4 regions of the Priestia sp. P5 genome follow, and region 3 is predicted to be linked to each of the others. Evidence: riboswitches for the same ligand, from Rfam matches in the RefSeq annotation. Region 3 holds a riboswitch; each other region holds the start of a gene.
What was found. A riboswitch is a leader RNA that binds a small molecule or an ion and turns the genes downstream of it on or off. The one in region 3 is predicted to bind cobalamin.
Positions count from the first base shown of each region.

Region 1 (7,672 bases), 370 kb from region 3:
GAACGCCAATGGGACGTCCGTATACGAAGTTTACGTGTGGATATTTTTCCTTAGCTTCATCTATAGCTGCCGGAATATGTATTTTAGAGTGGCCAGCAGGCAAGAGCATAATTGGAATCACAACTACATCTTGTGCTCCTTTTGCCACACACGTGTCAATTCCTTGACTTACATTCGGACGTTCAAATTCTAGAAAACACGTTTCTACTAAAATAGATGCGTCCCAATCATGCTTCATAGTAGAGATAAACTCGCGAATTTGATCGTTCCCTTCAGAATCTCTGCTTCCATGACCGACAAATAAAACTGATTTCATATAATGCCCTCCCATTTCTTAATCTCCACAAGGAGCTGGTTCTACTTTTATTTTTGGTGTTATATCCTGATAATCGAATCCATAAACGTTCTTCACACGCTTAAAGAATTTGTGAAACCGCTCATTAGGATGACCTTTTTCTTTATATTCACGGACAATGTTATCAACTATTTCAACAATGTCATCAGGCGCTATGCCTTCCGCCACAATTTGACCTGAATGCGCGTTGCGCCCAACCGTTTTAGCTCCTAAAAATAAGTCAAACGCACCTTTTCTATAGACAATGCCGATATCTTCTTGAACAGCACCGTAACAGGCCATACCGCATCCATTAATACCAAGCTTCAGCTCTTTTGGCATGTCCATTCCACCGAGGCGCTTTTGTAATTCTTCCGTATGTGGGATGGCGTCGCTTTTTTCTCCATCACAAAAATCACACGCTTTAATTGTAAACACGTCTCCGACCGGAGATAATAAAAAGGAAGCTGCTTGAAGTTTTTCAATGATCACATCTGGATGAGCCGTTGGAATTTGCAATTTAATTTGATGATCAGGCGTATACTCCATCGTACCTTTTTCACCAACAACTTCTGCTAGTGTTGTCATTTGAACGGGCGTAAACTTCTTATTCGCAAGCCCTGGACTAACCGCCACTTCAAAAATAGACTCTATTGGCTGATGTACGACCGGAGAAGTAGTTTCACCTAAAATTGCTTGAAGCGCTTCTTCTGCAAGAGCTCGTGAAGCTGTTTTTTCTTCTTTTTTATTCTGAACAGCTTCAATAGCTGAAGCCGTTTGCTGTACAGTCTCCTCTTGATCAAGAGCCCATGGTTCTGCTTCTTTTCGAAGTCGCTGATGCGGTCTTAGCGGCTGTTCCGTTTGATTGAGGGTATATTTCCGCTGATACCCTCGCGGTGTAATCATCAAATCGTCATAAAAGAACGTAGATGAATTCCCAACAACAACGGTAGTCAGCATGCCAATTTCATGGTTTAACATATCTTTTAAGTTGGTCATTACGACTTCTTCACGGTCACGATAAGCGCTTTTCACAAGACCAACAGGCGTATCAGGAGAACGGTACTTTAATAGAATCCTTTGCGCTTCAACAATTTGTCTTGTTCGTCTTCCGCTTTTTGGGTTGTAAAAAGCCACTACGAAATCTGCTTGTGCAGCTGCTTCAATTCTTTTTTCGATTAGCTCCCAAGGCGTAAGGTGGTCACTTAAACTAATCGTACAAGCATCATGCATCACGGGCGCTCCAAGGAGAGATGCGCATGAATTAATAGCCGAAATGCCAGGAATTACTTCCATCTCTACGCCCGTTTCTTTTTTCCAGCTTTTTTCAATCAACACTTCATACACAAGGCCTGCCATTCCATATACTCCTGCATCTCCGCTTGAAATGACAGCTACGGTTTTGCCCGCTTCAGCTTGCTTTACAGCTTCTTGTGCACGGCTTACTTCTTCGGTCATTCCTGTACTAATAATTTGTTGATTCGTTAACAGTCCTTGAATTAATTCCACATAGGTTTTATAACCAATGATCATATCACTTTCTTGAATGGCTTCTCTTGCTCGCTGTGTGATATGCTCAAAGCTTCCTGGACCGAATCCAATAACTAGTAGTTTACCTTTCATGCTAGCTCCTCCTTTATGCGTTACTTTTTACTTTGTCAATTCCTTCTATGGAGTCACTGTTTTCTGGAGAAACGAAACCATTTTGATCATATTCATAAATAAGCGATTCCTTTATACTGCAGCCCCCTGCTAAATGCTCTTCAACAATTCGATGAGCTACGTTTTCAGTGACCTGCTTGTACCAATCTCCTGAAGGGTACACGATAGCTACAGGAGCATCTTTGCATCTTCCGTTACAGCGCGTGCGGGTTGTATGAACCGCTTCATCTAGATTCAGTTCGGTCACTTTATTTCGAATAGCCTGCGTGGCTTCTTCTCCACCTTTTCTCATACAGCTGCTTCCATTACAAATCAATACGTGATGCTTTGTTGCATTCAAGTTCCAAGTCGTCACACTCATTCTCTCCTTTACTAAAAAAACGCCTCTATCAATGATAGAGGCGCAGAAAATTCAAACTAAGTTTTTGCACTTCCACCTATATCCCGTAGGGTAAGCTTCGCATTAGAAAAAGGCTGGTTTCCTGACTTCGATTCATTACTTGATTGCGCCTTCCCGAATACAGTGGCATATGCAATCAGCTCCTCTTCACAGTGGCGGGTACCGCGCTGGCTTCACACCAGACTTCCCATTTAACGCAATGTGGTCATTGCGCACCTTTTTTGCACGATATGTAGTTTTAGGATATGAGAAAAACCCGCTTCGCTAATATGCGAGCGGGTAAAACGTCAGAATAAGAGTGTACACGAATGCCACTTTAAGCCAACGTTTCCCTTCCCGCTCCCCGGAGAAATAGAAACTTCACAATAAAGACAGGTCTCCTGACTTGTGTATCATTCTACTTGAGAACCTTCCCGTGATTTTTTCACAGTGGTTATACTCGTTCGTCCACACTTACAGTTGCGGGGACAGTACTGGTCTTACACCAGTTTCCCTATTAAGCCTTCTTGGCATCTTTACTGTTGCTGTTTGATATATATGAACCTTTTAAACTATCAGAATAATAGAAGTAACTACCATATCATAGCGTACATTTTTTTTTATTTCAACTCTATTCTTTTCGTAAGATACAAGAAGCTATAAAAAAACAAGAGCATAAAGTCAGCTCTTGTTTTTCATTATATAGCTACTAATGTTAAATGAGGATCATTATAATACACGACTTCTGAAAGAACTTTACAGCCATTTGTTTTTGCAAAAGCTTCTCTCGCCTGCGTTTCAGTTTCAAATTCAAACATTTTCATTTCTTTTCCAGCATACACCGTCAGTACCCACATGAAAAGATTCGCCTCCGATTATTGTAGTGATCGCTATATCCACATTATGACGAAAGCATTTCCTTTTGAAAACCCATTCTACAAAACTTGTCACAAGAAACTTTTAAAAATTTAAAAACATTTTAACTTCTGTAAATGAACAAAATGTACAAAAGGTTGAAGTAGTATTATACCTCTTTAAAAAAGGTGCTTTTTTACCAACTGTTGCTTCACCAGTAAAAAAATATATAGTATTTATTAAAAAAAGAAGCCGGACAGTCGGCTTCTTTTTTAGGAAAGGAAAGTACAGACATCACAGTCCCGTCCCGCTCTTTGTTCTGCATAAAAAATACACTAATTAAATATTCCTTTCTTAAAGCAGAACCATGTTTGACTGCACATAGTGGTGAAGAAGCTTATACGTATGGTTCAATGAATCTTGATGCGTTCTCTCAAACGCATGAGAAGAATCAATTCCTGGACCAATTAAGCCGTGTACGATGTCATGCCCCGCACGAATAGCAGCGGAAGCATCTGATCCGTAAAACGGATAAATATCTAATTTATACTGAATATCATGCTGCTTAGCTAGCTCCACCAAATGCTTTCTCAAACCGTAATGATACGGTCCGCTTGAATCTTTTACACAAATAGACACGGTGTATTCATCAGTAGATTGTCCATCTCCCATAGCACCCATATCAACCGCTAAGTATTCTACCGTTTGAGGCGTAATGTTTGAATTCCCTCCGTATCCAATTTCTTCATTATTTGAAATGAGAAAATGCGTAGTGTATGGCAGTTCGATCTGTTCTTCTTGAATTGTTTTCATGAGCTGAAGCAATAAAGCTACGCTTGCTTTATCATCGAGATGACGAGATTTAATAAAACCGCTTTTGGTTATTTCTACACGGGGATCAAACGAAACAAAGTCGCCGACTTCAATTCCAAGGCTGCGAATATCTTCTGCGCTATGTACTTTTTCATCCAATCGAATTTCTATATTTTCTTGATTTCGCTCAGCTTCCCCTGCATCTTTATACACATGAACAGAAGTTTGATGCATAAGGATGGTTCCTGTAAATACTTCTCCTGATGAAGTTTCAATTTCACAATATTCTCCTTCAATAGAATTGTAGCGAAACCCTCCAATCAGGTCGATTTTCAGACGTCCACTAGGTTTGATTTCTTTTACCATAGCACCTAATGTATCGACATGAGCCGTCAGCATGCGGTGATGATCTGTATCTTTACCGGGAATAGTAGCGACTAAGCCTCCTTTTCGATTGCGATACGTTTGAATATTTAGCTCTTTTACATAGTCTTCGACAAATGAAATCACCTTTTCTGTATTTCCAGAAGGACTGGGAATCGAAACAAGCTTTTTAATTAACTGAACAGTTTCCGTCATTATGACACTTCCTTTGTCTCTCATTTCTTTTATTTTACCATATGTTTCAAAAAAGATAACACGCAGCTCCAAACAAAAAAGCCGGGCAGCTGCCCGGCTTTTTTGTTTTAAGCTATGTTTGATTTCTTTAATTTATTTGTATAATTTAATGATTTTTGCTTATCAAACTCGCCTTCAGACTTGGACATTACAATTGCAGCTAGAGCATTTCCTACTACGTTAACTGTGGTACGCATCATATCAAGAATGCGGTCAATTCCTGCAATAAATGCCATGCCTTCAAGAGGGAAGCCCATAGATTCAAGCGTAGCAAGTACAACTACAAACGATGCCCCTGGTACACCAGCCATTCCTTTTGAGGTTAACATTAGCACAAGAAGGAGCTGAATTTGATCCATAATGGAAAGGTCGATGCCGTACATTTGAGCAATAAACAGCGATGCCAGCGCCTGATAAATGGTTGAACCGTCTAAGTTAAACGTGTAGCCTGTTGGAATAACAAACGATGTAACCGATTTAGAACAACCGAAGTCTTCCATCTTTTTGATAAGAGATGGTAAAACGGCTTCTGAACTTGCCGTTGTAAAAGCAAGAAGCAGCTCGTCTTTTAACACTTTTATCAGCGTAAACATGCTTGTTCCAGCCATTTTAGCGATAATTCCAAGAACCACAAGCACAAAGAAAATCATGGTGAAGTAAACGGCGAACACTAATTTTCCTAATGGAATAAGTGATCCGACACCAAACTTTATAATATTAACACCAATAAGTGCAAATACACCTACTGGAGCAAATTTCATCACCAAATTAGTTACCCAAAACATTGCATCCAAGACGCCTTCAAAAAAGGCTAAAACAGGTTTTCCTCTCTCTCCAATCGAAGCTACGCCTACACCAAACAGTACGGAAAATAAAATGATTGGTAAAAGATCGCCTTCTGCTACCGATTGAAAGACGTTTGTCGGAACAATATGAAGAAGCTCTTGAGCAATCCCTGTACTTTCAGACGTTTTTGCCGTTGCCTCATATTGAGAAATATCGCTTTTTTCAATATGCCCCATATCAACCCCTGCACCAGGGTGGAATAAGTTCGCGGCAATAATCCCCACTACAATAGCAATGGTTGTAACAATTTCAAAATAAAGAATTGTTTTTCCGCCAAGCTTACCTAATTTTTTGATATCGCCTACTCCTGCGACCGCTACGATTAATGCTGAAATCACAATCGGTACGACAATCATCTTAATTAAATGAATAAATATGTCTCCAACCGGCTGTAAAATAGAAATGGCTGTATCGCTTCCATAAAAAATAGCACCTACAGCTACGCCTAAAATCAGTCCAATTAGAATCTGAGTTGCTAGACCTAACCTTTTCACTTTCTTGCTCCTTTCGCACAGTTGACTTTCATCCATCGAGCATATGCGGTTCCGCGAACCGTGTATAAATATACATCCTTACAGCACCTTATGTAAACAGTTCTTTACTAAAAGGATATAAGGCCGCACATGCGAATTTTTAAAAGCCACGGTTCTGTTTTATCATATCAAATAATTGTTGTATATTGAGATTTTTTTGCTAAGTATTTTTCTATTTTTGCTATTTCAGCGAATAAATTAAAAAAATAAAATTTTATATTGAAATATGCATTTTAGGTTAGTATAATACGATACATGTTTATTTTTATTATTCGAATATAAAATTCTGAAAATTTTAATTATTCAACACGATAATAAAAAGCATTTATAATTTTGGAGGTTTTAACGTGTCAAACAAAGTTCCTTTTTCATTTATAGTGGTTATTGGCTTTATGCTTTTTGCCCTATTCTTCGGCGCAGGTAATTTAATCTTCCCTGCAATGTTAGGTCAGTCTGCTGGAAGCAATATTTGGTCAGCAAACGCTGGATTTTTAGTAACGGGTGTAGGTCTGCCTCTTCTAGGCGTTCTCGCATTTGGTTTTTCCGGAAAAGAGGATCTGCAGTCTTTAGCTAGTCGCGTACACCCAGCTTTCGGTATTATCTTTACTACGATTTTATACTTGGCAATCGGACCGCTTTTTGCGATGCCAAGAACGGGAAGCGTTTCGTTCGAAATTGGCGTTAAGCCTTTTTTATCAGAAAATCCAGGACACCTTCCCCTTATCATTTTCACGGTAATTTTCTTTACTATTACCTGCTTTTTTTCGCTAAACCCTGCGAAAATTGTCGATTTAGTAGGAAAAGTTTTAACACCTATTAAATTAACGTTTATTGGAATATTGGTAGTTGTAGCCGTTGTGAACCCAATTGGAAAATTTGAAGCACCAAGCGAAGCTTATACAACACACTCATTTTTTAAAGGCTTCCAAGAAGGCTACTTAACAATGGATACACTAGCATCATTTGTTTTTGGAATTATTATTATTAATGCAATTAAAGAAAAAGGAGCAAAAACCAACCGACAAATCATCACAATTTGTGCAAAAGCTACGGCTATCGCTGCCGTTATTTTAGCTCTTATTTATAGTGCATTGTCCTATATGGGTGCTTCAAGCGTATCAGAGCTTGGACGTCTTGATAACGGAGGTACGGTTTTGGCTGAAGTATCAAATTACTACTTTGGCTCTTACGGAGGAATTCTTTTAGGTCTGATGATTACCGTTGCTTGTTTAACAACAAGTGTAGGCCTTGTAACGTCTTGTTCATCTTTCTTCCATAAGCTGTTTCCAAGGGTTTCTTATAAGTTGATTGCTGTCATTTTATCAGCATTCAGCGCCGTTGTAGCAAACTTTGGTTTAACGGAATTAATCGCTATTTCGGTTCCAGTCTTAACAGCTATTTATCCGTTAGCTATTGTGTTAATTGCTTTAACATTCTTACATCCTTTATTTAAAGGACGTTCTGAAGTTTACCAAGTAAGCCTTCTGTTCACGTTTATCGTTAGTTTATTTGATGGCTTAAATGCTGCTGGATTCAAAATTGCGGCAGTAAACGATCTGTTTACATCGATTCTACCTATGTATGGAGTGGGTCTCGGCTGGGTAGTTCCTGCTATTGTAGGAGGATTAATCG
Region 1 is NZ_JAKWFJ010000001.1:2,118,627-2,126,298, reverse strand. Features, by position in the region: gene MMB69_RS11480 (sirohydrochlorin chelatase) at 1-316, opposite strand, end outside; gene cobJ (precorrin-3B C(17)-methyltransferase) at 335-1,957, opposite strand; gene MMB69_RS11470 ((2Fe-2S) ferredoxin domain-containing protein) at 1,971-2,351, opposite strand; cobalamin riboswitch at 2,452-2,631, opposite strand; cobalamin riboswitch at 2,750-2,928, opposite strand; gene MMB69_RS11465 (hypothetical protein) at 3,074-3,232, opposite strand; gene MMB69_RS11460 (M42 family metallopeptidase) at 3,585-4,622, opposite strand; gene MMB69_RS11455 (cation:dicarboxylate symporter family transporter) at 4,730-6,001, opposite strand; gene brnQ (branched-chain amino acid transport system II carrier protein) at 6,388-7,672, shown strand, end outside.
Region 1: another riboswitch for cobalamin. It lies ahead of MMB69_RS11470 ((2Fe-2S) ferredoxin domain-containing protein); the one in region 3 lies ahead of MMB69_RS09640 (cobyric acid synthase).

Region 2 (7,672 bases), 1.0 Mb from region 3:
AACAAATGAACAGATGATTGTAAAAGCCAAACAAGTAGCCGCTGATTTAAGTATACCTTTTGTAGTAAGAGAGAAGAAATCCGTTGCAGATCTTCAGAATCTTCAAGCTGCAGATGTGCTGGTTGTCGGTAAGAATAGAGTAGAGTTGCACGTTCAAAACGAAGAGGAACCTATTTTTTTTCATCCAAACTCCGCTATGTTTAGAGTGAAGAGATGGCTGCGGGGAGAAAGTGATCCGTTTATTGAAGCGGCTGGTTTAGAAAAAGGAATGAGCGTGCTTGACTGTACACTTGGCCTTGCATCGGATAGTATGATGGCGAGCGCAGCGGTAGGAGAAAGCGGGAAAGTTGTCGGACTAGAAGGCAACCGCTATGTAGCTTATTTAGTCAAACAAGGGCTTTTAAATTGGGAAAGTGACGTACAAGAGTTGAACGATGCAATGAAGCGTATAAACGTGGTTCATCAAAATTTTGAATCGTTTTTGGCGTGTTGTGAAGATAATTCTTTTGATGTTGTCTACTTTGATCCTATGTTTCAAGAGCAAATTGATGAATCGAATGGAATTAACGGTATTAAAGCAATAGCACTGTATACCACGCTAACGCCAATGGCTATACAAGAAGCAAAAAGAGTAGCCAAACAAAAGATCGTGCTCAAAGATCATTGGAAAAGCACTCGTTTTGAAGAACATGGATTTACCGTGCAAAAACGAAAAACATCAAAATTTCATTACGGGACAATTGATATACAAAAATAAACAAAAAAGTAAAATGAATAACGCTCATTGAAAAGACTTCCAAAACCTTTTAGGAATTAAAAAGTTTTGGAAGTTTTTTTTATGAATTTCATCTAAAGTTCATAAAAGTATGATATATTTTTGAACATAAAAATACTTTTGTGTTTAAGCATCCAGCAAAAAAGGAATATCTTGTATAGGTTTCCGCTCGGTGTGATAACCGCAAACAGAAGAAGGAAGGTGCTAACTAAAAAGTAGTCGAATGCCCGTAGACAGCATAAATGAATAAGCAAATATAGGTAAAAAATTAATAAGTATGTTACAATACCTAGTGAGTTATGATAATGAATTTTACAATATGAAAAGACCATATGGGAAAAGATGAGAAAGGAAAGATACGAATGCCTAGATGGATAAAAAGAATGCTAGTTGTATTTATTACAGTATTTACATTTGGGCTTGTCACTCCACCAGAATATTTATACGTTGATGATGCAAAAGCGGACAAGCAACATAAAGCAGGGTATGTAAGAGAAACAACTCCTATCACAGCTGTTATAGAAGATATTCATTTGCCATATGAAGAACCAAAATATGAAGACGTTTCATCATTTGTTACGTATGCAATGGAATCAGCTGAAAAACAGTCAGTGGAAAAATTCGGAACAAAAATTGGACCTGTCATTGAAGATGAATTTCGTCAAGCAGTGTTACCTAAAATTGAAGAAGTGCTGACTGACATTGGCACTGAACGTGAACAGTCGATTCAGAATCTCGAGATAAGCGAGCACCCTGCTGCTGGCTACGGTGAAAAGATTTTCCATGTATATGACCGGGAGACCGGTCAGGACTTAATACGGTTTCATGTACGACGTGAAAATCCTCCAAAAGATGGATACTGGTTTAATTTTCACTATCATGCGGCTGCAGATAATTTTCAAAAGCATTATGATTTAGGGAAAATTTATTGGAACCGAAATATGCCCCCTAAATGGTTTAGCTGATAATAGACACAACATTCTACGATTTCGAAATGTTAGCTTTTTTAAGCTAGCATTTTTTTACGTCTAAAACCGTTATGGTCTAAATAAGCTGAAACATTAGCACAACGATAAAAAAATCGTTTATAATGAAGTCAGACTTCTTACCATAGAATAGGGAGAAGGAACGAATAGATGCTGGAGGTAACACAATGAAACAATTTACGGAAGAAAAACAATTTCGCGAACAAATTAAGAACGAAACACTAAGCGTTGGGATTTTTACGACAACGTGGTGTCCTGATTGCAAACGTTTGGATATGTTCATTAATGAAATCGTTGACGAAAATACAGATAAAGCATGGTTTAAAATTGACAAGGATGAGTTTGAAGAACTTTCTGCTGAAAACAATGTAATGGGTATTCCTTCTCTTCTTGTATATAAAAACGGTGAAAAAATTGCACACTTGCACAGTGCAAATGCTAAAACGCCTGAAGCGGTCCGTGAATTTTTAGCAACTCTTTAATTACCTAAGGAGACTAGGACAAACGTATTTTAGTTGAAGGGAAATCCGAACGATGAATTAAGATTCTTAATGGAGAATCTAACTCGTTCGGATTTTTTCATTGGTAGAGTGAACGTAGGTTTTATGTGTTTAGTTGCTTCTAGCGGTTGATTGGAGAGCAAGGAGAAGACTCCTGCGGGAAAAGCGGAACAGGGGAGACCCCGCAGGAGCGTCAGCGACGAGGAGGCTCACCGGCCGCCCGCGGAAAGCGAAGCCTGGCACGGAAATCAACAGCGCTGTAACAAGCGATTCATATTAGCTTCTTTATCCCATTTGTTCATCTTTAAATTGGAGTGATTTAGTTATGGCTCAACCTCTTTTTTTGTGAGAATTGCTATTTCCATTTTTCGATGAGTGGGGTATACTAGGACAAGTGAATAATCGTAAAGCAATAAGGTCTCAATTTAAAGATTGAGTGAAAAGGGAAGTCTGGTGAAAAACCAGCGCGGTCCCGCCACTGTAAGCGCTTTGTGCGTAAGTCAGGAGACCTGCCTTATTGTTAGCTGTGAAACCTTCGAGGAAGGGTGAAGCAGGGTAATGAACATACATATCAAGTATAGTGAATGGATTCTTTTCCTGCTTATCTTGACGTTACCTGCTTTGCTTTCAATTGAAAGTAAAGCTTTTTTATTTTGAAGCTGCCTGCGAGCAGTATACATAGTCAAAGCGGAAAAACAGGATAGCGCTGCTTTTTGCATGATCATTTGCTTTTTCTTTAACGTGGAGGTTTCGTATTCACAATGAACAATATATAGGGGGAGTATTTAGATGAAAAAATGGCTTTCGTATTCTATTATTGCACTGTTAGTCATCGTACTTGCTGCATGCGGTGCAGGCAGCCAAAGCAACAGTGATAAAAAAACGAAGCAAGATACAGGACAAACGTCACAAGCTGCATTTCCTGTGAAGGTAAAAGACGCGCGTGATAAAGAAATTACGTTAAAAAAACAGCCTAAGAAAATTGTTTCACTAATGCCAAGTAATACGGAGATTGTATATGCCCTTGGCCTTGAAAAAGAATTAGTCGGTGTCACAAGCAACGATGATTATCCTAAAAGCGTAAAGAAAAAAGCGCAGGTAGGAGATATGAACGTTAATGCAGAAAAAGTTATTGCTTTAAATCCTGATTTAGTGCTGGCACACGCTTCAAGTATGGGCGTTTCGGATGAAGTATTTAAACAAATTGAAAGTGCGGGGATTCCGGTATTTGTTGTAAAAGATTCAACAACGTTTGATACGGTTTATGATTCTATTACGCAAATCGGTAAATTAACGGGCAAAACAAAAGAAGCTAATCAAACAATTAAAGACATGAAAGAAAAAGTAGCTTCAATTGAGAAAAAAGCAAAAACGATTTCAAAAGAAGATCGTAAAAAAGTATGGATAGAGGTATCAGGAGCTCCTGAGATTTATACAACAGGAAAAGGTACGTTCATGAACGAAATGCTTACTATGATCGGTGCTGATAACGTAGCGGCTAGTGAAAAGGGTTGGGTTAAGTTTTCTGAAGAGCAAGTTGTTAAGTTAAACCCTGACGTTATTATCGCAACGTATGATGCAGACAAAAATGAGATTATGAAGCGTCCCGCTTGGAGCAGCATGACTGCTGTAAAAGAGGGTAACATCGAGAAGGTTGACCAAAACAAAATCAACCGCTTAGGACCTCGTATTGTAGATGGCTTAGAGGACTTAGCAAAAGCAGTATACCCTGAGGTGTACAATAAATAAGAAGAGGGACCATATTCCAGTTCGAATTGAAAAGGGGATTGGTCCCTTTTCACATCTTAAAATTGAAGAACGGCCTGAGCTTTTAATTATGAAAACCGAGACTTCTTATAAAACATACAGCTCAGGGGTTTTAGGAACAGGCATTACGGAAACGGACACCTTTTACAATCGATTTGTTCACAAAGACTATTATTCAGATACTCCTTCTTTGGAGTATGAGCAATATTTGATGAAAGAAAATGTGCGCCATGAGCAAATCGTAGGGTTGATGACAGCTGTTTGGTTAAAAGAAAGAGCAGTTTACTGTTATGAAGGCTACGGAGTAAGAGTAGCTTCCGTGATAACGGCTGGAGTAGGAAACGCAGTAGATATTACAGCTGACGAAGCTGTGCCGTTCTATTCCTCTCCCGGTACAATTAATATGTTTTTTTTCGTTGAAGGTACGCTTACGGATGCTGCGTTTTTACAGCTTTTTATTGCGGCCACAGAAGCCAAAACAAAAACGCTGTCACAGCTGGGTATCATAGATCCAGCTACAAAGACGATTGCTACAGGAACATCTACGGACAGCATCTCAGTTGCAGCGTCTCAGCAAGGAACATTATATGAATATGCAGGCTCTATGACCGCTTTAGGTCAAGCGGTAGCCAAGCTGGTGAAAATAAGCTTAGAGCAGGGACTTAAGGGAAAGAGGTGAAGAAGTGAGTATTACACAAGCGATAATTGCACACATGACGGCCATGACGATTGCTTTAGTAATTGACCGAATTATAGGCGACCCTGAAAATTGGCCGCATCCCGTTCGTTGGTTTGGCAAGTGGATTTATTGGATGGATTCCAGATTAAATAAAGGTGCAGGAAAACGATTCAAAGGATTTCTTCTTGTGATAAGTATGGCTGTGCTCGCAGGAGTTGTTCCCTTTTTGTTCCTCCATGCTTTATACGAAGTTCATTTTATACTAGGTGTTTTAGTAGAGGGCGTAATGATTGCGACTACTATATCCACTCGTTCTTTAAGCGAAGCTGCTTATAAGGTACAAAAGCCGCTTCAGCTAGGAGATATGGAGAAAGCTAGATATGAAGTAAGCATGATTGTGGGACGAGATACAGATCGTTTGTCAGAAGGAGAAATTGCCAGAGCGACGGTAGAGACCGTGGCTGAAAATACAAGTGATGGTATTACAGCTCCGCTTTTTTATGCATTTATAGGAGGAGGAGCCCTAGCCTTTTTTTACCGAGCTATTAACACATGCGATTCAATGGTTGGGTATAAAAATGAACGCTACTTTCTGTTCGGCTATTTTAGTGCAAAAACCGATGACGTATTAAACTATATTCCAAGTCGGTTAACTGCAGTGGTGATGACCGCTGTTAATGTAGCAAAAAGCCAGTATTCTCTTTGGCATGTAACGAGTTTGATTAAGCGCGATGCTAAGAAGCATCCAAGTCCAAATAGCGGATACGGGGAAAGCGCAGTGGCTGCTCTTTTAGGTATTCAACTAGGCGGGCTTAATACATATAAAGGCATAGAATCTAATCGTGCAAAAATGGGTGAACCACTCATTCCCCTGCAAGCCGGTCATATTGAACAAGCTGTTTTCATTATGAAAAGGACGGTCTATGCTACGTGGTTATTATATCTTTTGTTAGGAGGAGTTATTAGTGCTATTACCTACACATGGAGCTAATCCTACTGTCTTTTTAAAAGCAATAGGGGCCAAGAATTTATCGCATCTAAAAGACTTTAGCGTGAACACAAATCCTTTAGGGGCTCCCCTTGTGCTTCACGAAAAGTGGAACAAATTCAAGGATGCAGCGTTTAGTTATCCTGATCCCCAAGTAACAGACCTGAAAAATAAACTTGCAGCTCATCATCATGTTTCAGCTGCTCAAGTGCTGCCTACAAATGGCGCCGCTGAAGCGTTTTTCCTTATTGCTTCGTTATTTTCAGGAGAGAAAGCAGGGATTGTACAGCCGACTTTCGTTGAATATGAACAGGCAAGTAAAGCTTATGGATGTGAAGTGACATACGTTCCTTTAGCTGAAGAAAATGGCTGGAGCTGGGATATAGAGTTGATTATGAGCATTCTTCCGGACATAAAAGTACTGTGGATTTGCCATCCAAATAATCCAACGGGCGTTATGTATAGTCATGAGGAATGGATGAAAGTAGTAAAAGCTGCTGCTCATCATGGTACATACTTAATGATTGATGAGGCATTTATTGATTTTGTCGAACATCAGCCTTCATTTGATTCTCTTGTTCTGGATTATGAGCATATTATTGTTGTGCGTTCCATGACAAAGATGTTTAATATTGCCGGGCTTCGTCTTGGCTATATTTTGGCAAATGAAAAAATCATTAGCAAGATGTCTAAAAAGCAGCCTCCTTGGAGTGTAAATGGATTGTCGCAGCAAGTAGGAATGATATGTGTGGATGAAAAAGATTTTGTGAAAAAAACCGTACATTATATTAAACAAGAACGGGAACGGATCTTGAGTCAACTAAAGGAATGGGGGCTTTTGGTTTCTCCTTCTCAAACAAACTATTATCTTTGCAGCGTTCCGTCTTCTATTAAAACGCGCGAATGGCTGGTCTATTTAGCAAGCCATGGCGTGGTAGCTCGTCATACTGAAAACTTCCCATTTTTAAATGGACGCTATATCCGTTTGGCTGTGAAAACGAAAGAAGAAAATGACTATTTACTTAACGTAATCAAACAAGGACTCGATGAAATATGATCATCTTTATTAGCGGAGGCGTTCGAAGCGGCAAATCAGGTGCAGCGGAGAACATGGTTCAAACCTTTTGTACAAAGCGCGCTGTTTATATTGCCACAAGCCGGCAAACAGATAGTGAAATGAAAAAACGCATCCAGCTTCATCAAACAGAACGCCAAGCAGCGAACACGCCTTGGGTAACGATCGAACAGTCTGTAGATTTACAACAAATTCTGCCAAATCTTCAAAGTGATGATGCTATACTTTTGGATTGTGTCACGAACTGGCTTGCCAATGAGCTTTTTTTAACAGAAAAAAGGTGGCAAACAAAAGAGGGCAAACAAGAGGTTTTTCGTCATATGATAAAAGCGCTCGATAAGCTGTTTATGCGGTCTCAGACGGTTGTGCTAGTATCTAATGAACTGTTTGAAGCGGGCGTATTAGAGGAGCCCACATATAGCTATATGAAGATGTTAGGAAAATTACATCAGTATATTGTAGAAAAAGCAGATGTGGCTATTTGTGTAGAAGCGGGAATTTATCGTTTTAAAAAAGGAAAGGAATGTGTAGATAAATGAAAGAATGGATAGCCATACTACGAATTTCTCTCCAGTTTTTTACAATTTTACCGCTAGCTAAAACCGTTCAATGGACTGAAAAAAGGACGGCACGCTCGCTTTTTGTGCTGCCGTGGATTGGTATGTTACTAGGCTTGATGTTTTATAGCTTTTTACAGCTGCTTCAATCTTCACCTATCACTACGATTGTTGATAGTATTTTAGTTTTGCTTTTACCGCTTATCTTAACGGGTGGTCTTCATTTAGACGGCTGGATGGACGTAAGCGATGCGTATTTTTCTCATCAGTCAAAGGAAAAAAAACTGCAGATTTTAAGTGATCCGCACGTTGGGTCTTTTGCTATTCTTTCTCTTATGGTTCTGC
Region 2 is NZ_JAKWFJ010000001.1:2,768,350-2,776,021, reverse strand. Features, by position in the region: gene MMB69_RS14845 (class I SAM-dependent methyltransferase) at 1-757, shown strand, start outside; gene MMB69_RS14840 (YpjP family protein) at 1,138-1,740, shown strand; gene MMB69_RS14835 (thioredoxin family protein) at 1,929-2,243, shown strand; gene MMB69_RS14830 (hypothetical protein) at 2,390-2,524, shown strand; cobalamin riboswitch at 2,660-2,792, shown strand; gene MMB69_RS14825 (ABC transporter substrate-binding protein) at 3,051-4,010, shown strand; gene MMB69_RS14820 (adenosylcobinamide amidohydrolase) at 4,099-4,707, shown strand; gene cbiB (adenosylcobinamide-phosphate synthase CbiB) at 4,712-5,698, shown strand; gene cobD (threonine-phosphate decarboxylase CobD) at 5,673-6,752, shown strand; gene MMB69_RS14805 (bifunctional adenosylcobinamide kinase/adenosylcobinamide-phosphate guanylyltransferase) at 6,749-7,309, shown strand; gene cobS (adenosylcobinamide-GDP ribazoletransferase) at 7,306-7,672, shown strand, end outside.
Region 2: another riboswitch for cobalamin. It lies ahead of MMB69_RS14825 (ABC transporter substrate-binding protein); the one in region 3 lies ahead of MMB69_RS09640 (cobyric acid synthase).

Region 3 (7,672 bases):
GCCCCGGTTAATACGGATGCACCTATTAAAATCATTCTTTTTTTCTTCTTTACGTCTATCCCCATAAATTGAGCGGATTGATCGCCAAATGCTAAGCCGTTCAGCTCTTTCACATGTAACAGCAGCATAATCGTACCGACTAAAAAGAACGGCCCTAAAATTTGAATATGCGACCATCCTCTCATTGATACGCTTCCCATTAGCCAATATAAAACCTGCCTTACATCTTCTTCAGGAGAAAGAGCTACAATTAATGAAATAAGCGCGCTCATAAAGGATGATAAAATAATCCCCGCTAAGATGATGGTTTCATTGGCCAAATTGCCGCTTGCGAGTTTCGTAATACCAAAAACTAAAAGAAGAGTAATAAAACCAGATACGATGCCGACTACAGGCAGCGTGAAGATAGACAAACCAAAAATACTCCAATGAAAATAAATTGCCATGACAGAGCCAAGGGTTGCACCTGAGGAAACTCCGATCGTATAAGGATCCGCAAGAGAGTTTCTTAATAGCCCTTGAAAGGCAGCTCCTGCTATTGAAAGCGAAGCTCCTACTAAAAATGCCACCAGTACTCTTGGAAAACGAATTTGCCAAATGATTAAATCCATGTTTTCCGGACCGTGATATAAGGATAGTCCGGTAAGGTGGCCAATAATAATTTTGATTGTATCTCCTACGGTTAACGAAACTGTACCAATAAATACTCCCATAATCACCGAAGTACATACAATAAATAAACTGACTATGTATAAAATAGATGCTTTGTTTAAAAAAATACGTTTAAAAATCAATACTTTCAGCTCCTCTAGGAAACGAGGCGTGATGTTTTACATTACATTAACCATTCATTTTCCTGTCCATAAACCATGTTTCCATCCTACATAGTATTGGAAACAATCATCTTTTATTTGTTACGAGTGCTAGACTGTTGAACTAGGCAACGTAGAATAGCGTACTAAAGTTCTCGGTGAAAAAACAAGCGAAAACCTCTACAAGCTACACTTTTTGTGCTTGCTCCGGGCTTTTATAGTTGTCTATTAAATGATACAGCTTTTCCATATCTATAGCTTCTCTCACATATGCTGCTGCTTTTGAAAAAGACTCCTCTTTTTGCAGGCGACTGTTGAATGTGTCCGTAATAGGCGGCAATTTTTTGTGTTTACGAATTTGATTAAGCAAAGCTCTGCGCAAAGAATCGTTATGAAATACATCATGAACATACGTGCCAATAACGTTGTCTTTAACCGTTCCTTCTTTTTCATGTTCTACCACTGCAAAAGCTTCCGTGGCGCTCTTAGAAACTGTCTTTCCCATATGAATTTCGTAGCCTTCAATCGAAACTCTTTCACCTTTTAGCTGGACATATCCAGAAACTCTTTCTGTTTTTTTGCTGGTTGTCATAACGGTTTCCACTGGAAGCAAGCCCAGCCCTTTAATGGATTCAATCCGAGATTCTACTGCATCAGGGTCTGTAATTGTCTCTCCTAGCATTTGATATCCCCCGCAGATGCCAATAACGTGAGCGTTCGTTGCGTTCAAGACTTGATTAATGGCTAGAGCCAGGCCGCTTTCTTGTAAAAACTGCGCATCTTCAATCGTATTTTTGCTTCCTGGTAAAACAATTAAATCAGGCGTACCTAGTTGTGATGGCTTGGTTACAAGTCTCACATGACAGTCTTCTTCTAAGCTTAGAGGATCAATGTCTGTAAAATTTGAGATGCGAGGATACGAGATAACCGCAATATCGATTTCTTTTAACGGATTCACAAGCGTTGAGTAATTTCTGAGTGATAGCGAATCTTCAGCGTCAATTTCCACGTCGTGCATATAAGGAATGACTCCTAGTACCGGAACACCCGTGTATTCTTCAAACCACTTCAACCCCGGTTTTAAAAGCTCTAAGTCTCCTCGGAATTTATTGATTAACACTCCAATTACTCTAGGTTTATGTTCATCTGGAAGCAATTGAAGAGTACCCACCAGACTCGCAAAAACCCCTCCTTTATCAATGTCTCCTACTAACACAACAGGGGCTTGGGCTATCTTTGCTACGCGCATATTTACCAGTTCCCGATCGTTCAAATTCACTTCAGCAGGACTTCCAGCACCTTCAATCACAATTCGATCATAATGATTGGCAAGCTCTTTATAAGACTCCGTGATAACGTTCAAACCTTCATTAAAAAATTCTTGCCGATACTGAAAAGCAAACATATTACGAAGCGGCTTTCCATGAACAACAATTTGAGATTCATGATCACGAGTTGGTTTAATTAAAATAGGATTCATATTGGTTGTTGCTTCTACTCCAGCCGCTTCAGCTTGAATTCCTTGCGCTCTTCCAATTTCTTTTCCATCCATTGTAATGTATGAATTAAGCGCCATATTTTGCGATTTAAACGGTGCAGTTTGATAGCCGTCTTCTTTAAAAATACGGCAAAACGCTGTAGCAATCATGCTTTTTCCAGCGTCTGAGTGCGTTCCTTGAATCATAAGAGGTTTTCCTTTTTTCACTTTTTCCACTCCCTATCACATAAAAAAACCTTAACTGTAAAAGTCAAGGTTTGGTCATGCGCTCATTAACACATTGTCTTGACTTATTTCTCCCACCGAAAAATAAGGGGTTTTTAAAAGCAGGTCTCCTGGCTTATGCTTCATTTTACTTCTGCATCCTTCCTAGTTTGACTAGTGGGTCTTTGCAGGTTCATCCACATTTACAGTAGCGGGGGCTGCACCGGATTTACACCGATTTCCCTATTATCCTCCTTAGAGGCACTTTTAAAATCATTTATTCTTTATTGTAACGAATTTTATAACCATTCACAATAACGATTTTCTTCTATTATTATATATTACTGTGTTTATACTTATTTGGGTCTCGTATGCTATAATAACAATTATTTTCCAAACATCTTATGAAATAGCTAGGAAGGTGCTCGTAGTTGAAGAAAAAAATCATTTATATCTTTATTAGTTTGCTTGTTCTTTACATAGCAATCATGTCTTTTTGTATGTATCAAACCGCTCATCAGCCTGTTCCGCAAAAAGCAGATTATGTGCTCATTTTAGGTTCGAAAGTAGACGGAGATCAAATGTCTCCTAGTTTAAAAGAACGAGCAAAAACGGCTTTATCTTATTTAAAGACTCATAAACAAACAAAAGTTATCGTAACGGGTGGAAAAGGATCCGATGAAGAAATTTCTGAAGCAGAAGCAGCCTATCGTTTTCTACGAAAAGAAGGAATTAAAAAGAATCGAATGATAAAAGAGGATCAGTCAACTTCTACTTTTGAGAATTTCACTTTCACTAAAAAGAAAGTTGATATTCAACACAAAAAAGTCGTGCTTGTTAGCAGTGATTTTCATTTATTTCGCGCCTCTATTATTGCCAAGCGTCAAGGTTTTGACGTTTATCCTTTAGGTGCAAAGACACCAAATTCAATTAAACTTCAATCCTACTTTCGTGAGTATGCTGCTATCTTAAAAACGTGGCTGTTTGATAAATAAATAGAGTACACCCCTATACAAACGAAAAACACGGCATGAATTCATGCCGTGTTTTTTATTAATCATCCGTATCGATAACTGCTTTTGGTAAACCCGTGTATTTCGCCCAGTAGAAAATACCGATTGAAACAAGAGCAATTAAAATTAAGTCAAGCGGGTTGCTTAGCACACCTTGTCCTCCACCAAATGAGCCTAGGTAAGAGATAACAAGCATAATAATATAATAAGCAACTAGCCACCAAGCAGATTTAAGCTGCTGTGCAAATTTTACAACGTCAGTTGGTACGTATTTCTTAAATGCTACGTAGATAACAACCATTAGAAGCTGTGATCCTAGAAGCCAAGAAATTGTCGTCCATCCTGACCAATATACGATGTATGAACAGAAGATAAATGACACAGGAGCAATAACGCTCATGCCTTTTAATTTGAAAGGCTTTTTAAGGTCTTTTGCATTTACTCTGAATGCAGCAGCTGAAATTGGCGCAATCGCATAAGACAGAATAAGTGCTACTGAACATACGTTTACTAGCGCTTCCCAAGAAGGAAATGGCAGTGTCCAGAATACGGACATTCCAAACGATAGCCATAGTGACGCACGTGGAATTCCTGTTTTCTTATCTACTTTTGAGAAACGTTTAAATAGTGTTCCATTACGAGACCAAGCATAAACTAAACGAGAAGTTGTATTCATGAAGATGTTCCCGTTACCGCCTGGTGATAAAATAGCATCAAAAATAACAAGCGTTACTAACCAGCCAAGGCCTAAAATAAGTGCAATATCTTTAAATGGTAAAGAGAATTGCTCTTGAATTGTTCCCCATCCTCCTGATAGCATATCAGCCGGAATGTTACCAATGAACAATACTTGCAGTGCTGTGTAAATAATCGCTGAAAGTACAATACAGATAATGAGCGCGATTGGAATATTACGCTGCGGGTTTTTAACTTCACTGGCTACAGAAACAATAGGGTGAAGTCCTAGGTAAGCAAACATAACGCCACCTGTTGAAATGGCTGCTTGAATACCATTAAAACCAAACGGAGTAAAATCGCCAGTTGTAAAGTTAGCTGATTTAAAGTGATAAGCTAACACGACGATAATTGTAAGAGGAACCGCATATTTGAACACAGATATAATAACATTTGACTTAGCAAATGCTTTTACACTTACGTAGTTAATGATAAAAAATAGCGTTAATAACGCGAACTGAAATAACCAGCCGATTGTAGTAGGCGATTCAGAACCATGTTTAGTTAGACCAGGAAGCCAAAACGCAACATACTGACGTACAGCCGTTACCTCGATGGCAATCAAACTTGTGTAAGCAATAATGGTAATGAATGAAATTAAGTAACCCACTAAATGACCATGTGAGTAAACCGGATAACGGATAATTCCACCGGTACGCGGCAGCGCTGCTCCAAGTTCAGCATACACTAAACCGATAAGTAAAATAATGACTCCGCCAATCAGCCACGAAAAACTTCCGGCTGGACCAGCCTTTGACGCTACGTTACTAACCGCAAATAACCAGGCGGAACCAAAAATAGCTCCCATCCCAATTAACGTTAGGTCAAGTAACGATATTGATTTTTTAAACTTTCCTTGATTTCCTTGATCAGACATAATATCCTCCTTTAAAATTTCCACTCCACATATCTACGCCCTTGCGTCCGATATGGGATTCTTTACATCATCCTCCTCTTACTAAGACCTCACAAGTGGATATGTTAACAAATATTCTCTAAAAAACCAAGTTAAAAACTTTATTTTTTTGTAAAACATCGTTGAATTGCTTATGTATAGCGCATAAATTCCACCGAAGATTTGAGGACTACTCCTCCTATTTAACCGCATTTTTCTTAGATTAAACATAAAAGAATATTCAAACTATTTATCGTAAAAAAAAGGGGCTGAGACATAACGAAATCAACCGCTAGAAGCAGCTACATACGTAAAACCTACGCTTGCCATACTAATGAAAAAACCCGAACGATGAATCGTTCGGATTTTGCTTCAACTAAAATAATTTTGTCCGTGCCTCTTTTTTTGCTTATTTAAATACTTTTACACGTTCAGTTAGCGGTTGAAATTCTTTTTCTCCCGCAGGTGACACAGGATTACCAAATGGCATTTGGGCAATTAATTTCCATGAGCCTGGAATATTCCAAGCTGCTTTTACTTCATCGTCAATCAATGGATTGTAATGCTGTAATGTTGCTCCTAGGCCTTCGAGCTCAAGCGCTGTCCAAATTACATGCTGCAGCATGCCTGATGATTGGTTAGACCAAACCGGGAAATTTTCGCTGTAAGATGCGAACTGCTTTTGCAGCCCTTCAACTACTTCTTGATCTTCAAAGAAAAGAACTGTTCCATAGCCGCTTCCGAATAAGTTCATTTTTTGATCCGTATCTGAAAAGTTTTCAGCTGGAACAATTTCACGAAGCGTTTCTCTCGTAATATCCCACACTTTATCGTGCTGTTCGCCAAATAAAACGACTACGCGTGCGCTTTGGGAATTAAATGCTGAAGGAGTATGTTTCACCGCAAAATTAATAATTTCTTCAATTTTTTCTTCTGATATTTTTACATTTTTATCAATTGCATAAATAGAACGTCGGTTTTTAATTGCTTCATAAAAATCTTTTCCAACCTGTTGTTGATCACTTGATTTATCAAATAATTTATCTAAAAAACCCATTTTCCACACTCCTAATTGTTTGTTTTTTTAAGCTTAAATTGCATGTTTATACCCTTCCCCCTGATAAAAGGAGATAAACAAGATATAATGAATTCTTATATCTCTAATTCGAGATATTAAACCAAAAAAATATTAATTGAAATTTAATTACTTTATGTAACTTACTTTACAATGATTATTTTGTTCTGTCAAGCGAAAATTATTATCTTTTTCTTTTCTTGATTATATGAAAAAAGACTGCTAAATACGACAGTCTTTTTTCGTAGATGCTTAATGTTCATAAATCATCTTTCGCGTCATTCCCCCGTCTACTACGAGGTTAGCTCCTGTTACAAAATCATTTTCGACGTTTGTTAAGTACATACACGCTCTTGAGATATCCGCTGGCGTTCCTACCCGATTAGACGGATGCTGCGTATGATCGATTTCACGAAGGCCATCGTAGTCAGATGTCTCAATCCATCCTGGAGAAATAGCATTTACCGTGATGTTGTCATCACCAAGCGAAATGGCAAGTGCATGAGTTAAAGCAACGATTCCTCCTTTTGTAGCAGCATAGGCTTCTGTATCTGGTTCAGACATTGAAGCTCTTGTAGAAGCTAAGTTTACAATGGAGCCTCCGCTTTCGTTTTTCCTCATCACTTTAGCTGCTTCGCGAGAACATAGAAACACGCTGCGCAGGTTCGTATTGATAATGTCATCCCATTCATCAACGGTTAGCTCATACGGTGATTTCCAGCGGGAAACGCCTGCATTATTAATCAAAATATGTATCGTTCCATACGTACTGACCGTTTTTTCAACGAGATGTAAAATGTCGCTTTCTTTTCGGACGTCTGTTTTTACAAAAATGGCTTCTCCGCCTTGTCTTTGAATAGCTTCTGCGTGACGCTCGCCTTCGGTTTCGTCCACATCTGCCAATACCACTTTTGCTCCTTGTTTTGCGTATGCGCGTGATACATCTTTTCCTATTCCATTCGCAGCTCCGGTAACAACAACAACTAAATCTTTAAATGACATAGCATCTCCTCCTTATACGCTTTATTCACTTTTTTCTTCGTCTTTAAACAAGTGATCCGTGACGAAAAGAGCAAACGTTTCAGCCGTTAACTTGCATCCAGAAGCTTTTGGGTGACCTCCTCCTCCAAGGTGCCCAACAATTTCTGCTAAGTTGATTTCGTCTTTTACTGCACGGAACCCAATCTTTTGCCGTCCCATGTCCACCATAACGGAAAAGTCGATATCTTCGTTTTCTAGACACAGTGCATTTCCTAGCTCAGACTGATATGTATCTGCAAATACAATCCCTGCGTTGTACGCTGTTTTATCAATTTCAACACTTTCTTTTATGATTTGTTTTTGTTTGTCATAAATATATTTTTCAATCTTTTTTTCTTCTGCTTCTAGTAAAATTTCGTGTTTGTCCGTAAACGTAAATTCTTGATTTTCAGAATGATA
Region 3 is NZ_JAKWFJ010000001.1:1,750,114-1,757,785, reverse strand. Features, by position in the region: gene MMB69_RS09645 (FecCD family ABC transporter permease) at 1-794, opposite strand, end outside; gene MMB69_RS09640 (cobyric acid synthase) at 1,000-2,526, opposite strand; cobalamin riboswitch at 2,619-2,798, opposite strand; gene MMB69_RS09635 (YdcF family protein) at 2,946-3,509, shown strand; gene MMB69_RS09630 (APC family permease) at 3,568-5,139, opposite strand; gene MMB69_RS09625 (nitroreductase family protein) at 5,567-6,214, opposite strand; gene MMB69_RS09620 (SDR family oxidoreductase) at 6,485-7,234, opposite strand; gene MMB69_RS09615 (DHH family phosphoesterase) at 7,256-7,672, opposite strand, start outside.

Region 4 (7,672 bases), on a different contig from region 3:
ACAACATAATTTTTTCTCCTTTTTTATATGTAGTATTTGTTATAATTTTATATTTCCCTAAATGTGCATAAATAAACGCATTTCATATACATCTTTTCACTGAGGAAGGTTCACATAATGTACAAAAAGCACTCATGTTCTCTGTGATAAAATAGGTATGTAATCTTATTTCATTTAAACTATAGCGGAGATGATTAACTATGACGTGGATTGTATTACTTTCCATCATTCTTGTAAGTGCACTCAAAATATTAATAACGTGTCTTCCAACTCCAGTGGTCAAATGGCTTATGACTAAATTTCAATTACACCCAATACTTGATGATCAAAACGTTACTGTCACAGTTGATGGGAAACATCTAGAAGGCAAAGATAAAATGCAAGTGATTGATTATTTTAATAAAGCAACATTTTTAAAACAATATTATGTCCATGAAGGAAATAAGGACTATTATAAACACCTAGAAGACAGTGAAACTCCACTGGTTATCGATACGAAAAAAGGAAAAAACGATGTTCGATTATGCGTATACAGTTATCATGATCACGTCGATGTCGTAAAACAGTATAAAAAGAAAATTATTGCTTACAGCCTGCTGTCTGATCACCTTCAAAAGCAGTCCATAACAGCTGACCTAGCTTAAACCAGTCGCCTACAAGGCGGCTTTTTTAGTTTTTAGTTTTAGGTTGAAGCTACCTTATTTAAAAATACCAAACTTTAACATTAATTCTAATGCTATAATATAAATTAATAGAATTTTCTAACTTTTTAAGAGGTGATGGATAATGCTTTCTTTGTTAGGGTTTGGAATGATTGCGACTTTTCTTTCTTTTCAAATGGGCCTTTGGGACAACTATTGTCATGACGATTACAGCCATTTCAAAGAATGCTATTTCCTTTTAGAATACTACCATAAAAAGGAAGCCGACTACCATAAGGCAGTCGGCTCACACATGTAGGATATTGATTTAACACTAACAAAGTACAACACAACACTAGTAATTATATAATATATTTCATTATTTTGAAAGCGATTTCATATATATTTTTAAAAATATTTTGTTATTTGTTTTTCATAGAAAAAAACCACGCTTCAGCCAATTCGAAACGTGGTTCTTTTCTGTAAGGACTTGCCCTACAGGCTATAAATGTAAGTACGCTTATTATAGCATGAGCTCTTATCTAGATTCTATGGTAATTACTGTATAATATCGTTACATTACGACTGGTTGTATTTTTCTGTCCATGTGCAGCGTATTCCATGGCTCTTCCTGTTCAGCAAGCCTTTCGATAAAACCTTGTGAAGTCCAAAATGGGATAGCCCCCGGTAAAAAAGGATGAGTATGCAGATACAACGTGTCATAAAAATGATTTTGAGCAAATTGTTCCACTGCTTTTAACAGCTGCTGTCCAATGCCTAGACGCCGGTACGCTGGATCGACATAGCATTTTACAATCTCAGCTGCAGTTTTATGTTCATATTGCTTTTTTAATGCATGAAACCTTCCATCGTAAGCGTATAAACCAATTGTTCCAATTACTTGTTGATTTTCCGTAACAGCTGCAAAAAAAGCAGCGTCTTTCGCTTGAACGTAATGTTCATTAAAATGAAGCAAATCCACAGGAAGCTGATTTTTTTCCAGCATAGGAAATAGCTCATTCCGCATATTCATGACAAACTGAACCACTTTCGCATCCTTTTCTGTTACTTCTTTAATTTGATACATTTGTACTTCTTGCACGTTTACTGTCACATCCTTTTATCTATCATTGTATACTTTCTCGTTTTCCTATAGGAACAACAATATTGACTACGGCGTTACGTCTAAATGCTGAGTCAGCATATAATACTCACTTGGATTTGTTGTCCAATTTTTCACTTGTTGATTATAAGCAACAACAATGTTTGGATGTACAATCGATGATGTCAGCATTTTTCTATTAATCAAAGCGGTTGCTTGCTTGGCTAGCTGATTTCGTTTTGCGTCATCTACGGTTGAATTTAACTGTTCTATCATTTTTGTTAGCGTATCGTCATTAATCCGACTGGCATTTAAACCACCGCCCGGCAAATAGTTCGTGCTTAAATAATAGCTGGCATCCCCTCTAGGTGCTGTGATAAGGCTGTACAATGCTAAATCCCAATCATCTTTTGCCATTACATATTCATCGCTATCTTCAACTAGGTGAATCTTAATAGTAATTCCTAACTCTTTCGCATTAGACTGTATAAGCTGAGCAATTAAAGGCAGTTCTGGCAGAGAGCTGTATGTGACAAGAGAGAGCGATAGTGACTTTCCATTTTTGATTGCTTTGTCATTTTTGATTTGATAGCCTGCTTTCTCTAAATATTTTCTAGCAGATGTCATACCTCTTTGCTCGTTAGCAGTATTATCAGCAAAAGGAAATTGAGGTAAAAATGGACCTCGAGCCGCTGCCGCTTGATTGTTCATTATGCTACTGACAATTTCTTTTCGGTTCAATAAAGTATCGATAGCTTTTCTTACATTTTCGTCTTTTAATGAGTCATTGGTTTGATTATAAAGCAATAAATGAGTACGCACACTAGGTACTCCACTTACTTTGAAAGACGAATTCGCTTGTAAAGTGCTCAAGCTTTCTAAAGGCGGCCGATAAATAATATCCGCTGTCCCGGACTGAAGAGCCGCAACTCGCGCATTAGCATCTTCGTTAAATGCAAAGATCGCATTTTTCAATTTCACTTTTCCATTCCAATAATGTTCATATCTTTCTAACTTCACTTGATTTCCTTGATCGAAAGTCAAAACGTGAAATGGTCCTGTACCAATGGGCTTCTTAGCTATATTAGAAACATCAACATCTATAATAGCTGTGTTTGGATGCACTAACTCAGAAGGAAATTTAGGCATTGGTTCTTTTAATGTAATTGTCAGCGCATGACTGTTCGCTTTCATTTCTTTAATATTTAAAGCGTTTTTCATCGCATAGCTTTGATCTATCGTTCTTTGAAGAGAAGACTTAACGGCATTTGCATCCAGCGCTTTTCCATTTTGAAACGTGATGTTCTTTCTTATCATAAATGTCCATGTAAGGCCGTTATCTTTCGTTTCCCACTTTTCAGCAAGCCAAGGCTTTATTTTTAAATCGTCGCTGATTTTAACGAGCGTCTCCCCTACTCCCGCACGAACTGCTGTATAATTATCGTCCCTATGAGGATCAAGCGTTGCAGATGTAAAATTAAATAAAAACGTCACACTTTTATCCGTTTTCTTTCTTTCTTTTATACTTACGCTCTCTTCATTAGGAGCGCAAGCAGTGAGGCAAAGTAACACGAGAAATATCATAGATACGAGTTTTTTATTATTTATCATTGATTTTTCCACCTTCTATTTTAATACACAAAAAAGCACTTCTAAAAAGAAGTGCTTGTCTTCACAACAAATTCAGATAAACGTATCCCTTGTTTATCTTATTTTTGATTCTGCCAAAACACCTCCCTATCCTCGTAGGTTATTGTGTGCTGAGATTTATGGCAGGTCTCCTGGCTTCAAGTCATTGCCTTATACCGCCTTCCCGTCTCTAAATAGACAGTGGCTTTTTGACATAAGGCTCCTTGTTACAGTGGCGGGACCGCTCCGGATTTGCACCGGATTCCCTTTTAAGGCAATTGAAAAACAATTGCTACCATAAAAGCTGGTTATTTAATTTAGTAGCGTGCTCTTGAAACTCTAGAAGTAGAAGCTGATGGTGAAACATCTTCATCATCAAATCCAGTGGCAATAACGGTTACCATCATTTCGTCCTTTAAATCTTCATTAATCACAGATCCAAAAATCATATTTAAGTCCTGATCAGAAGCGGACGTGACAATATCTGCTGCTTCCTGTACTTCGTAAAGACTCAAGCTGCTGCCGCTCGTAATGTTCAACAGCACGCCTCGTGCTCCATCAATCGATGCATCTAGCAGCGGACTAGAAATCGCTTTTTTCGCTGCTTCAATTGCCCGGTCTGATCCGGAAGCTCGTCCGATACCCATAAGCGCAAATCCTTGATTAGACATGATTGTTTTTACATCAGCAAAGTCAAGGTTAATCAGCCCCGGCACAGCGATTAAATCTGAAATACCTTGAATACCTTGGCGAAGAACATTATCTGCTTCACGGAATGCTTCAAGCATAGGCGTCTTTTTATCGACAATTTCAAGCAAGCGGTCGTTTGGAATCACAATAAGGGTATCTACCGATTCATTCATCGCAGTAATACCGCCTACTGCTTGCTTCGTACGTTTATTTCCTTCAAACTTGAACGGGCGAGTGACTACTCCAATTGTTAAAGCATTTAGTTCACGGGCAATTTGGGCAATAACCGGAGCTGCTCCAGTACCAGTTCCTCCGCCCATGCCAGCTGTTACGAATACCATATCTGCGCCTTGCAGTACTTCTTGAATTTGTTCTCTGCTTTCTTCGGCTGCTTCTCTTCCCACTTCTGGATTAGCTCCTGCACCTAATCCTCGCGTTAAGGCCGCACCAATCTGCATTTTCACATCTGCTTTAGATAAGTTAAGCGCCTGAGCATCCGTATTAACGGCGATAAATTCTACTCCTTGTACACCGTGTTCAATCATACGGTTAACGGTGTTATTTCCTCCACCGCCGACCCCAATTACTTTAATTCGCACCAGTGGCGATACATCTGCATCAAATCCAAACATTCTAAGTTCCTCCTCAATGATCAAAATTACTTTCTCTTATTATCCGAAAAAACACGTGAAGAACCTTTTACTCCTATGTTTAACGCGTAACTGTTCTTTTGTTTTACAGATTTTATACACTTCTCTTTTAACCTTTAAATCTTTACATCTTTATGTAAATTTATTGTTGTTCTAAAATTAGTACGCCGAACTCTTTTATGGTTTTTCCACTCAAAATGGCATATAAGCTTATTGTATCATTCATTTGACAGATGTCTGTATTTAATTTTGAGTAAGATGTGACTAAGAGAATAATATTTTTATAGACAAAATGAGAAAAAGCCCTTAGAAATAAGGGCTTCTCTAGATAATAAACCGTTTTATAATTTCCCAGTTAAGAATTGAGCTTCTCCCATGCCAAAGCTCCAGTCAGCATTACCATTTTCAACAATCGAAATCATAATGTCGTTTGGCTGAATGCCGCAGCTCTCTCCAAGCTCTTTTACAATTAATCTGTAAAGAGCTTGCTTTTGCTCTTCTGTTCGCTGTTTGCTTGTTACGCTTATAATAACCAAATCCTTGCTTCTCTCAAAGCCAAGACCTGTATCTTCAATAATCATTTCATGAGCAGGATGCTGATGTACAATTTGATAACGATCGCGTTCTGGCACGCCAAAGGCTTCTAGCATCGCTCGGTGAGCAGCGTCTAGTAATGTTTTTAACTCTTTTTCATCTCTTCCTTCTATTACATCAAATCTAAGTAATGGCATACTAAGTAACCTCCAGCTTTTTGTCTAATGTACTATTGCTTCATCATATCACAACTATCATTTGTTAAAAAAAGATATGCTATTCACAATGTGCTCTCTAGTGAAAGAGACCTCAAACGCTTCAATAAAAGCTGAACCTAATAAAAAGAAATGAGCAGCATAACGGCTCATTTCATTAGTACAAAAACATTTATAATAAGAGCTAAAATACATACAGATACAATGGCAATGAGTACGTTCATCACAAGGTTTTGCGAGGATGTTTTGGCTTGTTTTTTCATATCAGCCCGACTCATCTGTTGCTTTTCATGATCACTTTTAGACATCACGTAGCCTCTCCTATTCATCAAAATGTCAGCAGTGTGTAAATGATTTTTGAGAAACCTTGATCCAGTTCTTTTGTATAAACAGCAGCACATGCAGGTTATCACCAGTTATTTTAGCATGTTTTGTCAAATAAGTGGACTATGTAGCGCTTCAATTTAGTATTCACGGCCAAATATATTTAAATTCGTTGCTTTTCTCTTCTTTTCTCGCTATTGTTTGAGAAGAAGGATAATTAGATACGATAAAGGATGATACGATATTGAATAACCATACGCAGCTGCCTCAGTATATCTACACATACGCATGCAGCGAAGAGGAACTCTCACTATGCCAATTAGAGAGACGCTCTCTTTTTGAAATTGAAACTGAGAAACCTATCATAAAAAGTGCCGTTAAACTTGATCCAAGCAGAAGCCCTTTTATCAAAGAGCGATTAGATATTATGTATGAATCAGATGACCTTGCAGATATTTGTAAGCAAGTAGAAGATATTGACCTTGGAGACAAAACATTTAAACTCATTTTCATGAAAATTAATGACTTGGAAAAAGATCAAAAAATAAGTTATAAAGGTCAGCGTGCTATTGAACGTGATGTGGGTTGGCATTTTGTAGCAGAAGCAGACTTGCATAACCCTGACCATTTGTTTGGCATTGTTCCATTTGAAGGACGCTGGTATTTTGGGAAATATCAAAAAAGCGAAGCTGTATGGCTGCATCATTTGAAAAAACCGCGTGAATACTCTACAGCACTCAGTACCCGCCTTGCAAGAGCTGTAGCTAACATTGCCGTTCCAAACCCTGAAGGAATCAAAGCGATTGATCCATGCTGTGGTATTGGTACAGTCCTCGTAGAAGCTCTTTCAATGGGCATTGATATTGTAGGACGTGATATCAACCCACTTGTGACCGACGGATCTCGTGAAAATATTGCGCATTTCGGCTTAAAGGGTGATGTCAAAACCGGACCGATTTCGGATGTTACCACTCACTATGATGTAGCGATCATCGACATGCCTTACAATCTCTACACCCACGCGACGCCTGAAGATCAGCTTTCTATTTTAAAACACGCTCGCCGCTTTGCGGATAAAGTAGTCGTGATTACAGTAGATACGATTGACCATATGATTCATGAAGCTGGCTTTTCTATTTCAGATCGCTGCGTAGCGCGCAAAAGCGTATTTTCTAGACAAGTAGTTGTATGCGAATAAAAAAAGACACCAGTCTAACAGGCTGGTGTCTTTTGATTTACCACTCTTTAGGTTCATAGTCTAATTCTTTGAATAGCTGCGTACGCTCTTTTTTCGTTAAATCTCTCCACTGTCCAACCGGTAAGTTGTTTAAATGGATATTCATAATACGAGTACGCTGAAGGCGGTATACTTCATACCCGAGCACTTCACACATACGGCGAATTTGACGATTTAAGCCCTGTGTTAAAATAATTTGAAACTCGTACTTAGACAGCTGTGTCACTTTACAAGGAAGCGTTTGTGTACCTAAAATTTTCACTCCCTCAGACATGTTTTTAATAAACTCCGGTGTAATTGGCTTATCTACTGCAACAATATATTCTTTTTCATGCTTGTTTTCTGCACGTAAAATTTCGTTAATAATATCGCCGTCATTTGTAAGTAAAATTAAGCCGTCTGAATCCTTATCTAGTCGTCCGACATGATGAATACGCAAAGGGTGATTGACTAAGTCAATGATGTTTCCCTTTACTTTTTTTTCACTCGTACTTGTAATGCCGACTGGTTTATTAAGTGCAATATATACATTATTTCGAGCAATCCGAAGCTGTTGGCCGCTTACTCGAATATCATCGCCAGGCTTAACTTGATCTCCGATTTTTGCAACCTTTCCATTAACGGTTACTCTTCCTTCACTAATTAACTTA
Region 4 is NZ_JAKWFJ010000005.1:97,801-105,472, forward strand. Features, by position in the region: gene MMB69_RS24670 (lmo0937 family membrane protein) at 1-7, opposite strand, end outside; gene MMB69_RS24675 (YfmQ family protein) at 201-644, shown strand; gene MMB69_RS24680 (hypothetical protein) at 787-960, shown strand; gene MMB69_RS24685 (GNAT family N-acetyltransferase) at 1,216-1,743, opposite strand; gene nikA (nickel ABC transporter substrate-binding protein) at 1,813-3,354, opposite strand; cobalamin riboswitch at 3,498-3,687, opposite strand; gene ftsZ (cell division protein FtsZ) at 3,690-4,694, opposite strand; gene MMB69_RS24700 (tautomerase family protein) at 5,054-5,443, opposite strand; gene MMB69_RS24705 (hypothetical protein) at 5,611-5,769, opposite strand; gene MMB69_RS24710 (TRM11 family SAM-dependent methyltransferase) at 6,030-6,983, shown strand; gene rluF (23S rRNA pseudouridine(2604) synthase RluF) at 7,021-7,672, opposite strand, start outside.
Region 4: another riboswitch for cobalamin. It lies ahead of nikA (nickel ABC transporter substrate-binding protein); the one in region 3 lies ahead of MMB69_RS09640 (cobyric acid synthase).